Regions from separate parts of the Sinorhizobium sp. FG01 genome, predicted to be linked through region 2. Evidence: predicted binding sites of a transcription regulator. Region 2 holds the regulator's gene; the other holds the start of a gene.
The links. The regulator LexA, encoded in region 2, represses DNA repair genes until DNA is damaged. The targets are predictions, from matches to a motif close to TGTTCNNNNTGTGTTCNG.

Region 1 (5,566 bases), on a different contig from region 2:
CCGCCCCACAAAACAAATTGTTTCGTCCCGTCACCCGGATTGATTGCAGCTCTTCCTGCGCCGTTTGACGTATTGGCGCCGTTCGTCATTGCCGTTAGTTTCGTCGCATCGATCATACGGATCGATAGGATCCGCGTTGAGGCTTGAAATGACCCCCATCACCATCGCCGAGGAACCACCGCGCCAGCCGGCCATCGTCCGCCTGCTCGAACTCTCCGATGCCTACGCGGCATCGCTTTATCCGGCTGAAAGCAACCATCTGGTCGACGTCTCGATCCTGGAAAAGCCGACGGTGTCCTTCCTTGTCGCACGATCTAACGGCACGATCGTCGGCTGCTGCGCGCTCGTGGACGCCGGCGACGGGACGGCCGAGATCAAGCGGATGTTCGTCGATCCGGAGGCGAGGGGGCTGAAAGTCGGCAAACGGCTTCTCGCTGCGCTGGAAGCGAAGGCGGAAAAACTGGGCCTCTCCACGATTCGACTGGAGACTGGCATCTACCAGCCGGAGGCGATCGGCCTCTACAGATCGTTCGGTTACGTCGAGCGGCCGCCCTTCGGCAGCTATCTGCCCGATCCGCTTAGCCTGTTCATGGAGAAAAGCGTGGGGCAGACGACGACTTGAGCGGGAGCGGCTGTTGCGCCTCATCCCGCTGCCGCGACCTCTCCCCGCTGACGGGGAGAAGGGGCGATGCCGCGCAGTCTCCTCGCGCGGGGAGAGGGCTAGGGTGAGGGGCATCTATGCATTGCGCCAATGACCGGCAAGCGCCTCAAATATCCAGATTCTCCGCGAACACGGCGCGCTCCTGGATGAAGCGGAAGCGGGCGTCGGCCTTTGTGCCCATCAGGTTGTCGACGGCCTCGCGCGTGCCCTCGAAATCGACGTCGTCGATCTCGACCTTGAGCAGGGTCCGGTTGGCCGGATCCATGGTCGTTTCCTTGAGCTGCGCCGGCAGCATCTCGCCCAAACCCTTGAACCGGCCGATCTCGACCTTGCCGCGGCCGTTGAATTCGGTGCGCATCAGTTCTTCGCGATGCGCGTCGTCGCGGGCATAGAGCGTCTTCGAACCCTGGCTCAAGCGGTAGAGCGGCGGCACCGCGAGATAGAGGTGGCCGCTGCGGATAAGCTCCGGCATCTCCTGATAGAAGAAGGTGATCAGCAGCGAGGCGATGTGGGCGCCGTCGACGTCCGCGTCGGTCATGATGATGACGCGCTCGTAGCGGAGGTCCTCTTCGCGGTACTTCGACCGCGTGCCGCAGCCGAGCGCCTGGACGAGATCGGTGATCTGCTGGTTGGCGCCGAGCTTCTCGCGGCCGGCGCTGGCGACGTTGAGGATCTTGCCGCGCAAGGGCAGGATCGCCTGGTTGGCGCGATTGCGCGCCTGCTTGGCCGAGCCGCCGGCCGAGTCACCCTCGACGATGAAGAGCTCTGCGCCTTCCGCCGTGTTCTGCGCGCAGTCGGCGAGCTTGCCGGGAAGGCGCAGCTTGCGCACCGCGGTCTTGCGGTTGACTTCCTTTTCCTTGCGCCGGCGGACGCGTTCTTCGGCCCGCTCGATGACCCAGTCGAGAAGCTTTGCGGCTTCCGCCGGATTGTCGGCAAGGTAGTGGTCGAAGGGGTCGCGGAGCGCATTTTCGACGATGCGCTGGGCTTCGACGGTCGCCAGCTTGTCCTTCGTCTGCCCAACGAATTCCGGCTCCCGGATGAAGACCGAGAGCATCCCTGCTGCCGAGATCATCACGTCGTCGGTCGTGACGATCGCGGCCCGCTTGTTCTGGGTGAGTTCGGCGTAGTTCTTCAGGCCCTTGGTCAGCGCGATGCGCAGCCCCGCCTCGTGCGTGCCGCCTTCGGGCGTCGGGATCGTGTTGCAGTAGGAGTGGATTTGCTGGTCGCCGCCATACCAGGTAACCGCCCATTCGAGCGAGCCGTGGCCGCCCGCCTTTTCAGACTTGCCGGCAAAGATCTCGCGGGTGACGGTGAATTCCTTGCCGAGCGTCGCCGCGAGATAGTCCTTGAGACCGCCGGGGAAGTGGAACACTGCCCTGTCCGGGGTCTCCGAGCCTTCCGGCAACAGCGATGGGTCGCAGGACCAGCGGATCTCGACGCCGCCGAAGAGATAGGCCTTGGAGCGGGCCATGCGGAAGAGCCGCGCCGGCTCGAAGCGGGCATGCGGGCCGAAAATCTGCGGGTCCGGATGGAAGCGGACCTTGGTGCCCCGGCGATTGTGCACTTCGCCGAGCTCTTCGAGTCCGCCCTGCGGAATGCCGCGGGAGAAGCGCTGCCGGTAGAGTTTGCGGTTGCGCGCCACCTCGACCTCGAGCGAGTCCGACAGCGCATTGACCACCGAAACACCGACGCCATGCAGGCCGCCCGAAGTCTCGTAAGCCTTGCCGTCGAACTTGCCGCCGGCATGCAGCACCGTCATGACCACTTCGAGGGTCGACTTGTTAGGGAATTTCGGGTGGTTTTCGACCGGAATGCCGCGGCCGTTGTCGGTCACCGTCAGGAAGCCTTCTGCATCGAGGTTGACTTCGATGAAGTTGGCGTGGCCGGCGACCGCCTCGTCCATCGAGTTGTCGATCACCTCGGCAAAGAGGTGGTGCAGTGCCTTTTCGTCCGTTCCGCCGATATACATGCCCGGCCGCCGGCGTACCGGTTCCAGCCCCTCGAGGACCTCGATTGCCGAAGCGTCGTAATCGCTGCCATCGCTGCTCTTCGGTGCGGGCCGCGCTACATCGTTGCCGGCGGCAGGCGCCGTCGGCTTGCGCGGCGCGCCGGCATCGGCCGGCTTCGGCTGCAAGGGCATGGCGGAAAAGAGGTCGCTGCTGTCGTCCATGGAGTGGTTAGATCGTTCCTGTCGTCTCTATCGGCAAGGCAATAGCAAGACCGCGTCGCCGTCGCCATCCCCTGGCGTCCGAATCACCGGAATTCTGCCAGAGTCTTGCTGAAAGCGCGAACAAAAGGCGAATTTGCGGATGTGAAGGCCCGACAATGCGGTGAATTGCGGCTTGAGTGTTGCGTCGCGAAGGTGCCGATGGCAAGGCATGAGCCGAACCAGGGAGCCCGTCGGGTGTCTATGTCCACAATTGTTTTCTCCGTCCGGTGCCTGATTGCCGCGCTGCTCCTTTCAAGCGTTGTCCTCGCCGCCGAGGCGAAACCGTTGCAGCCCTACAAGGATGCATTGTTCGGCTATCCCGGAATCCTGCGGGAGGAGGATGGCGGCGATTTCCGCGTTATCGACTACCAGGAGATCAGGGATATCAACGGTCGCGATCAGATTCCGGAGCGGCGCGTCAAGCGGGCCTATTTATCGCTCGGCGTCAAGAGTTCCCAGGCCAACGAGACGCTCGACCTCGACAGCCGTTCTCTCGACGTCACGCGCGTCGGCGGGAATCGTGGGGCAGCCTTCACGGTAATCTTCATTCACGGGCGCGGCGGCGACCGCCGCCTCGGCGCCAACGACTTCTCCTTCGGCGGTAATTTCAACCGGCTGAAAAATCTGGCGGTCAACAATGGCGGTACTTATTATGCGCCAAGCGTGCGCTCCTTCGATGCGGCAGGCGTGGCTGATATTGCGGCGCTGATCCACTTTGCCGCCGAGCGATCCGGCAACCGGCCGGTCGTCTTGGCCTGCGCTTCCATGGGCAGTTTCATCTGCTGGGGCATATCGCGCGATCAGCAGGCGACCGCGGTATTGAGCGGCATGATGGTGATGGGCGGGGTCGCGGACCCAGCGTTTCAGGAGAGTGCCGCCTACAAGGCAAGGCTGCCGATGTTCTTCAGCCATGGCAGCAATGACAGCGTCTATGCCGCCGAGGCGCAGGTTGCGCTCTATCGCTCGCTGAAGAGCAAGGACTATCCCGCTCGCTTCGTGCTGTTTGAGACCGGTTCGCATGGGACACCGGTGCGCATGACCGACTGGCGGGATGCGCTGAACTGGATTCTTGAGCGTTAGCCGAATGCTCGCGGTCGTTAATGGAAATTCCGCATGAACAAGGTTGAAAGCTGGCGTTGGCTGCAGGAGCATCCCCAAGGCGCCATCTCGCCGGACGACTACGAGGATCGGCTCGGTACGGGCGCGCCCCTGGCCTATCTGCCCTTCGGCAACGGCCTGAGCTATGGCGATGTCTGCCGTAATGATCGAGGAACGTTGATCGACGGCGCCAGGCACGGCCGCATCCTCGCCTTCGATCCGGGGACCGGGGTGATGACCTGCGAGGCCGGCGCCACGCTGCGCGACATTCTCGTCAAGGTCATACCGCATCGCTTCTTCCTGCCGGTGACACCGGGGTCGGGTCTCGTCACGGTCGGCGGCGCCATCGCCAATGACGTTCATGGCAAAAACCATCATGCCCGCGGCGCCTTCGGCAATCATGTCCGGCGCCTGACGCTGCTGCGCTCGGACGGCGAACGTCTGGTCTGTTCCGCCGAGGAGAACGCCGAGCTCTTTGCCGCCACGATCGGCGGCATGGGCCTGACTGGACTGATCCTCGATGCCGAACTGCGGCTGATGAAAGTGCCTTCGCCGCATGTCCAACAGCACACCATTCGCTTCGAATGTCTCGAGGACTATTTCGCACTGGTGGACCGTGTCGGCGAAGAGCATGAATATTCCGTCGCCTGGATCGATCAAATGGCCGGCGGCCGGCGGACGGGCAGGGGCGTGCTCTGGGCTGCCGATCACGCCGACGCATCCTGCGAATATCCGGACATCCCCAAGGGACCAAAGCCTTCGCTGCCCCTGTCCCCGCCGTTCAATCCGCTGAATTCCCTGACGGTGAAGGCCCTTAACGAATATCGCTTTCGCAGCGAAGCGCCCGGTGAAATGGTCTCGACGGTAAAATGGACGTCCTATTTCCATCCGCTTGACCGGCTCGGTGCCTGGCACCGGCTCTACGGGCCGCTGGGTCCTTGTCGGCACCAAAGCGTCTATCCGGCCGAGAATGCCGAGGAGACGACGCTTCGCCTCTTGAAGACCGCGCGCGAACACGGCCACGCCTCCTTCCTGACTGCGGTGCACCGTTTCGGGGACGCCGAAGGGCGAGGCTTGCTTTCCTTTCCTCGGCCGGGTTTCGCACTGACCTTGGACTTCGCCTATCAAGGCGAAGCGACCGTAAAACTGTTCGACGCTTTGGACCGCATTGCCGTCGAAGTCGGCGGGGCGGTGAATCCGAGCGCGGATTTCCGCATGAGCCCCGCGGTTTTCGAGGCCTCCTTCCCGTCCTGGCAAAAACTCGAAGCGCTGCGAGATCCGGCTATCGTTTCGGATTTCTGGAGGCGCACGGCGCTTGCTTTCAAGGGCTGACGACGGTCAACGCCTCACTCCCTTAATGTTCATGTCGAACTCGACCACGTTGGAATAAATGGGGGTGCCGACGTCCATGCCGTAGGGTGAGCGGCGGATGCTGCCGCGGATGGTGAAGGAAATCGAGCGCTTGTCCCAGTCGATCAGGGTGACGGCGAAGCGTTCCTTGCGCGTCTTGCCACGCGCCGTCAGTGCACCCTCTACCGTCGCGCTACCGGGGCCGGTCTGGGTGACGTTTGTGGAGCGGAAGGTCACCGTCTGAAAAT
Region 2 (5,566 bases):
AAGGCGAACGCGGCGAGCACCAGCAGGATCGAAAGCACGCCCCATCCGCGTTTGACGAAGCCATCCGACTTCGACGAAGCGAGATTTGCCGCGACATCGAGCAGGCCGGCCATGAACGCGAAGGCGAAGGAGAGACCGGAGGCCGTCACGGCGCGGCTTCCTCGCCGATGTCGTCGTCGTGAGCCTTGCCCGCATTGACAAGCAGGATGCCGAGCACTGCCATGGAAAGCCCGACCACTTCGCGGCCGCTCAGTACATGGCCGAAGATGAAGACAGAGACGAGGGTGATGAGCGCCACGCCCGAGCCTTCCCAGATGGCATAGGCCACGCCAACCGGTACTGTCTTCACGGCCCTTGCGAGAAACACGTAGGAGAGGGCGATCGAGGCATACATGACCGCGTGGCCGATATAGGCGCACGAGGCCGAGGAGGCCTTCATGACGGTGAGACCGACCACTTCGGTCGCAATCGCGAGCGCCAGGAAAAGCCACGCCAAGCGCATGAAGCACCTTCATGTAAGGTCGAGTAAGGACGACAAATGAAAAGAGCCATTCGGGCGCACGCCGCGAATGGCTCTTTCGAAACTGGCTCCCCGGGCCGGATTCGAACCGGCGACCTATCGATTAACAGTCGAGTGCTCTACCGCTGAGCTACCAGGGATCATCTGCGCCGCAGAAGTGAGGCTGCTAATACAAATGCTTTTCCGATTTGCCAAGCGATTTTTCAAAAAAAATCTTGGGCCGCGGTTGTCACCCTGTGGAGAAGGCACCAACTGTTGGGGAGTTGGATTAAAGAGGCATAATGGCGAACGGCGGCAAGAAGAGATATTTCGGCATCGATCCGCAAACACGTCAAATCGTGCTCGGCAACTGGCGAATTCGGCTGCCCGACTCGCCGGCCCTGCGCATCTTGATCGGGTCGCTGCTCGTCGTCTGTGGCCTGCTCGGTTTTCTGCCGGTTCTCGGTTTCTGGATGGTCCCGCTCGGCCTGCTCGTATTGTCGCATGACATCCCTGCAGTGCGCCGCGCCCGCCGGAAGCTCGCCGTCTGGTGGGCGCGTCGGCGCGGCACTGAGAACTCCGGGAAGTAGGCCGGGCACAGGCCTGCAGTTCCTCCCACGGGGAGGACGGCCGGAAGGTTGCTTTCACCCGTCGCTCCCTGTCACAGTGGCAAGACTGCAACTACCGCATACTATGTACGGTAGAGATAGCGCCGCCAAGCACGCCGCTCTTGAACTTTTCCCCCAGACACAGTTTTTTTACAAAACTGTCACAATCCGGGGTTCAGAAAATGTTCGACGACAGGATCGAACTTTCCGACTGGCGTGAATGCGCTGCCGGCCATCAGCGCAGCATTTTCGAGAATCGTCTCCATCCGAGTGTTCTCATCAAGGTTCTGAAGCTGGGATCCAGAGAAGCAAGCGGCACACGCCAGTCAAAGAGGGCGTTTGCATTCCTCAACCAATTCAAACGTTTCGGGGCCTATCGAACGTTTCGGCGTGAAGTCGACGAATTCCTTGAGCAGGCGAGAAAGTTCTCCCTCGCGGACGCCATCGAACTGCCGATACCGAAGATATTCGGCTTCGCCCAGACCGAGTACGGCCTGGGGCTCGTGGTGGAAAAAATAACCAGACGCGATGGGAAGCTCGCGCCCACCCTCGCTCAGTTGGCGTTTTCGGGGCAGCTCACCGCCAGGCATCTCACGATGATCGACGAAATCTTCGAACGGTTTCGCCGCCTGCACATCGTCATGATGGATGTAAATCCCGGCAATTTCGTCGTTACCGATCGCCGCGGTTACGATGAACTCATCTGCGTCGATGGGACGGGAGAGAAGAGTTTCTTACGCATTTTCGCTCTCTGTCGCCGTGCGAACGACATCAAGCTCAGACGGATGCGTTCGAAGCTGCTGACGAAGCTGGCGAGAATATTGGAGCATCCAGCCGCGATAGACGGAGAACAATCTGTCCACGCCGCACTGATGCGGCATTCAAAGCCGACCGGCCGCTATCTGCGCTTGTCAACTGCCTCGCCGCATCCGGCGCTCTTGGCGGCGGTCTTGTCGAGCGTACCGGTCTAATCGCCTCAACAGCTAAAGCTCCGGGGCAGGTTCGCGCCAAGCTTATATGCCTCGGCAGGCGAAAAATGCCTCGATTCAACTTTGGGTCGCCGATCGACGGGCTATAAACATCGACCTGAGCTGTGGGAAAACCCTGGAGCAGATTGCTACCAGCCAAGGGCGTGGCACCGGATCGAGCACCTGATCTCGTGACGTAGAATCGGCAATTAGATGTGTAATGGAGGCCTCGCCCGGAATTGAACCGGGGTACAAGGATTTGCAGTCCTCTGCGTCACCACTCCGCCACGAGGCCTCTCGTGCTCGTAAAATCGAGCGATGGCGGGCGTTTAAAACGAATCCATGTGGAGCGCAAGAGGGAGACGTTCAAAAAAGACGCCCACAAACAGCTTTGAACAGGCCGGAATACGAGAGCGCTTCTTGCCGGTGGCATGGCGGACGCCGAGACCAATAAACGCCGGCCGCAGTAAGCGAGATCACGGAAGGCAAAGAGAACAGTTCTGTCGTCGCGACCGCGCGAAACGACCGCACACAGGATCGGCACAGGAACCCAAATCGGCCTAGTGATAGCGCCGGATCAGACCGACGAGTTTGCCCTGAATTTTCACGCGGTCGGGTCCGAAGATGCGCGTTTCGTAAGCCGGATTCGCCGCTTCCAGTGCGATCGATGCGCCCTTGCGGCGGAATCGCTTCAAGGTTGCCTCCTCGTCGTCGATCAGGGCGACGACGATGTCGCCCGGGCTGGCGGTGCTGGCGTTGCGGATGATCACCGTGTCGCCATCGAGAATGCCCGCCTCGATCATCGAATCGCCCTTGATTTCGAGGGCGTAGTGCTCGCCGCTGCCGATCATCTCGACCGGCACGGAAATCTCGTGCGTATTGTTCTGAATGGCCGAAATCGGCACGCCGGCGGCGATCCGGCCCATGACCGGCACTGTTATAGACGCGCTCTCGACCGGCGGCGTTGGCGCCGGCTTCGGTGCCGGGGGCTTGCCGAGGCTGCCCTCGATGACGCTCGGCGAGAAGCCGCGCCGCGGCTGGGCTGGGCTCGAATAGGCTTCCGGCAGCTTGATGACCTCGAGCGCTCGGGCCCGATTGGGTAGCCGGCGAATGAAACCGCGTTCTTCCAGCGCAGTGATCAGCCGGTGGATGCCCGATTTCGACGCAAGATCGAGCGCATCTTTCATCTCGTCGAAGGAGGGCGGGACCCCGGATTCCTTCATCCGTTCATGAATGAACAGAAGCAATTCCTGTTGCTTGCGGGTCAGCATGCGCGTCACTCCAGATTCGCGAAACAAATCAAGAACAGAAACTATCCGTTCCATATGTGTTCCGCAAGCACTTAATATTCCGTGAACTCATGCGTCGAGGCGCGTCCGCTATCAGGGCGGCACGGACGGTTTGCGGGTTTCGATGGTGGTGAAGACTTGCGTGCGGCAAGCGTCACACATAGGCGAGCGTTTGCTCACCTTTGACGACGCTGTGCATCGTCTTGACAAGCCGTCCTAGTAGGCGAGGCGCAGCCCGCCGGGGCTAAGAACGTCGAAGTCGGGTTCAGGGTAGGGGCCGTACCACTGGGTGTAGGTCGTGTTGCCCGTAGCGCCTGTCGTGGCGCATCCTGAAAGTGTGAGAAGAGCGATTAAGGCGGCGGCGATCAGAGATTTGAGAGGCATGGTAGTCCCCACTTGCGGGAGTTGCCGATATGCAATGATGCCAGGTGCTAAGTCTCTCTCAAATCAGGCTCTTTGGCAAGCGAGGGGCAAGGCGGGAAGACGGCACATCGGGTGGAAAACACCGCTCCCTCTGACTTCGGGTCGCTCGCTTCTTAACGGAATTCGCGTTCGCAATGGGTCTGCTGCGAACACAGTCTGAAGTGGTGGTCGTCCGAGGGTGACGAGCCACGTCGGATCGGCCCGCTACAGAGATGTCGCTGATGTCTTAGCGATGTTCTGTTACCTATGTCTCCGGGTCGGACAAAGGTCGTTTGGTGGAGTCGAAGGGAGTCGAACCCTCGACCTCCGCAGTGCGATTGCGGCGCTCTCCCAACTGAGCTACGACCCCAGCCGTTCACCTATATAGGCGGATTTGAGCGCCCGCGCCAGTCCCTCCCGGCGTCTCGCGTGGGGAGGATCGGGGCCGTCGTGGATGTCACTCGAGGAGAATTTGCTTGAGCGTCGCGGCGTCCTCGATGAAGGCGGCGGGATCGTCATTGGCGACGAATTCCAGCATTGCAAAGCGTCGCCCGGTCCAGCGCGATGCGGGGAGGGCCGTGAGGACGCTTCGCCAATAGTCGGATGCCGATGCCAGGGGAAAACGGTTGCGATTTCGATCCCAGGCGAAGACGTGGACATGAGATACATGCTGACCGATGCGGGCGACCTCTGCGAGCGCCTCGCCGAGCTCCAGCCCGGGCCGCGGCTGCCAATAGAGATAAACATTGTCGTGGGCGATCGCGTCGATCAGGCGGCTTGCCGAGTCGGTCGTGTCCGTCAGCGATTGCGGGTGATATTCCAGCGAGACGGTCACGCGGTGGCGCGCGGCTTCGGCGCCCATGTCGCGGATCGCCTTTGCGGCATCACGTCTTTCGCCTGCGCTGTAGTCCTTTGAATCGCGCCGGCGGGTGCCTGGCCAGATGCGGATATTCGAGGCACCGAGTGCAATCGCGCTCTCGAGCGCACGCCTGAATTCGATGAGGTCGTCAGTCGGTGGCGCGACATAGGATCCGTAGGATGTCGTCAGTTCGGCCCTTGCGCTGAGGAGCCCGACGATCCGGGCGTTGGACGTGTCGCCCGGAGCAATATGAGCGTCGCCTGCCCATTCGATCGCCGCAAGACCGGCGCTCCGGGCTAAGCCGACGATTTTTTCCGGAGGCAAGCTCCTGAAGGTGACGGTGCAGAGCCCCGGTTCGAAATCGCTCATGCAATGCGCTCCAGGTCGTGCTTGCGGACTTCGAACAGCAGCTGCCGGCCTTCCAGAAAGCGCTCGATTTCGTCGACGGCCATTTCGCCGAGTCGCGTCCTCTCAAGTCCGATGGCGCCGGCAATGTGCGGCGTTAGGAAGACGTTCGGCAAATCATAGAAAGGCGACGTTCCTTCCGGCACCTCGGGATCCGTCACGTCGATGACGGCATTGATTGCGCCCGTCTTCAGCCGGTCTATCAGTGCGGCCTCGTCCACGAGCGCACCCCGCGCCGTATTGATCAGTGTCGCACCGTTCTTCATCAGGGACAGCCGCCGCCCGTCGATCATGTGCTGGGTCTCGGGCAGAGAAGGCGCATGCAGCGAGACTATATCCGAATGCGCCATCAGCGTCTCGAGATCGGCTTTTTCGACACCGATAGCCGAAGCGCTTTCTTCCCCGACCAAGGGATCGTAGAGCAGCACCCGATAATCGAAGGGGCGAAGCAGGTCGATCACCCGCCTTCCGATCCGCGAGGCGCCAACGATGCCGATGGTGCGGCGGTAGTTTCCAATAGCCTGCCCCTGCAGCAG

Region 1: the regulator LexA is predicted to act here: its motif matches at 2,948-2,965, upstream of parE (DNA topoisomerase IV subunit B).

The regions. Positions count from the first base shown of each region.
Region 1 covers NZ_NWTB01000011.1:205,614-211,179, reverse strand. Annotated here, with positions in the region: gene CO656_RS19980 (GNAT family N-acetyltransferase) at 149-622, shown strand; gene parE (DNA topoisomerase IV subunit B) at 768-2,831, opposite strand; gene CO656_RS19970 (alpha/beta fold hydrolase) at 3,030-3,950, shown strand; gene CO656_RS19965 (FAD-binding oxidoreductase) at 3,984-5,300, shown strand; gene CO656_RS19960 (YceI family protein) at 5,307-5,566, opposite strand, start outside.
Region 2 covers NZ_NWTB01000003.1:85,490-91,055, forward strand. Annotated here, with positions in the region: gene CO656_RS03125 (SMR family transporter) at 1-149, opposite strand, end outside; gene CO656_RS03130 (SMR family transporter) at 146-502, opposite strand; tRNA gene CO656_RS03135 (tRNA-Asn) at 586-660, opposite strand; gene CO656_RS03140 (hypothetical protein) at 802-1,089, shown strand; gene CO656_RS03145 (YrbL family protein) at 1,290-2,078, shown strand; tRNA gene CO656_RS03150 (tRNA-Cys) at 2,297-2,370, opposite strand; gene lexA (transcriptional repressor LexA) at 2,636-3,346, opposite strand; gene CO656_RS30105 (hypothetical protein) at 3,581-3,748, opposite strand; tRNA gene CO656_RS03165 (tRNA-Ala) at 4,061-4,136, opposite strand; gene CO656_RS03170 (sugar phosphate isomerase/epimerase) at 4,224-4,994, opposite strand; gene CO656_RS03175 (hydroxyacid dehydrogenase) at 4,991-5,566, opposite strand, start outside.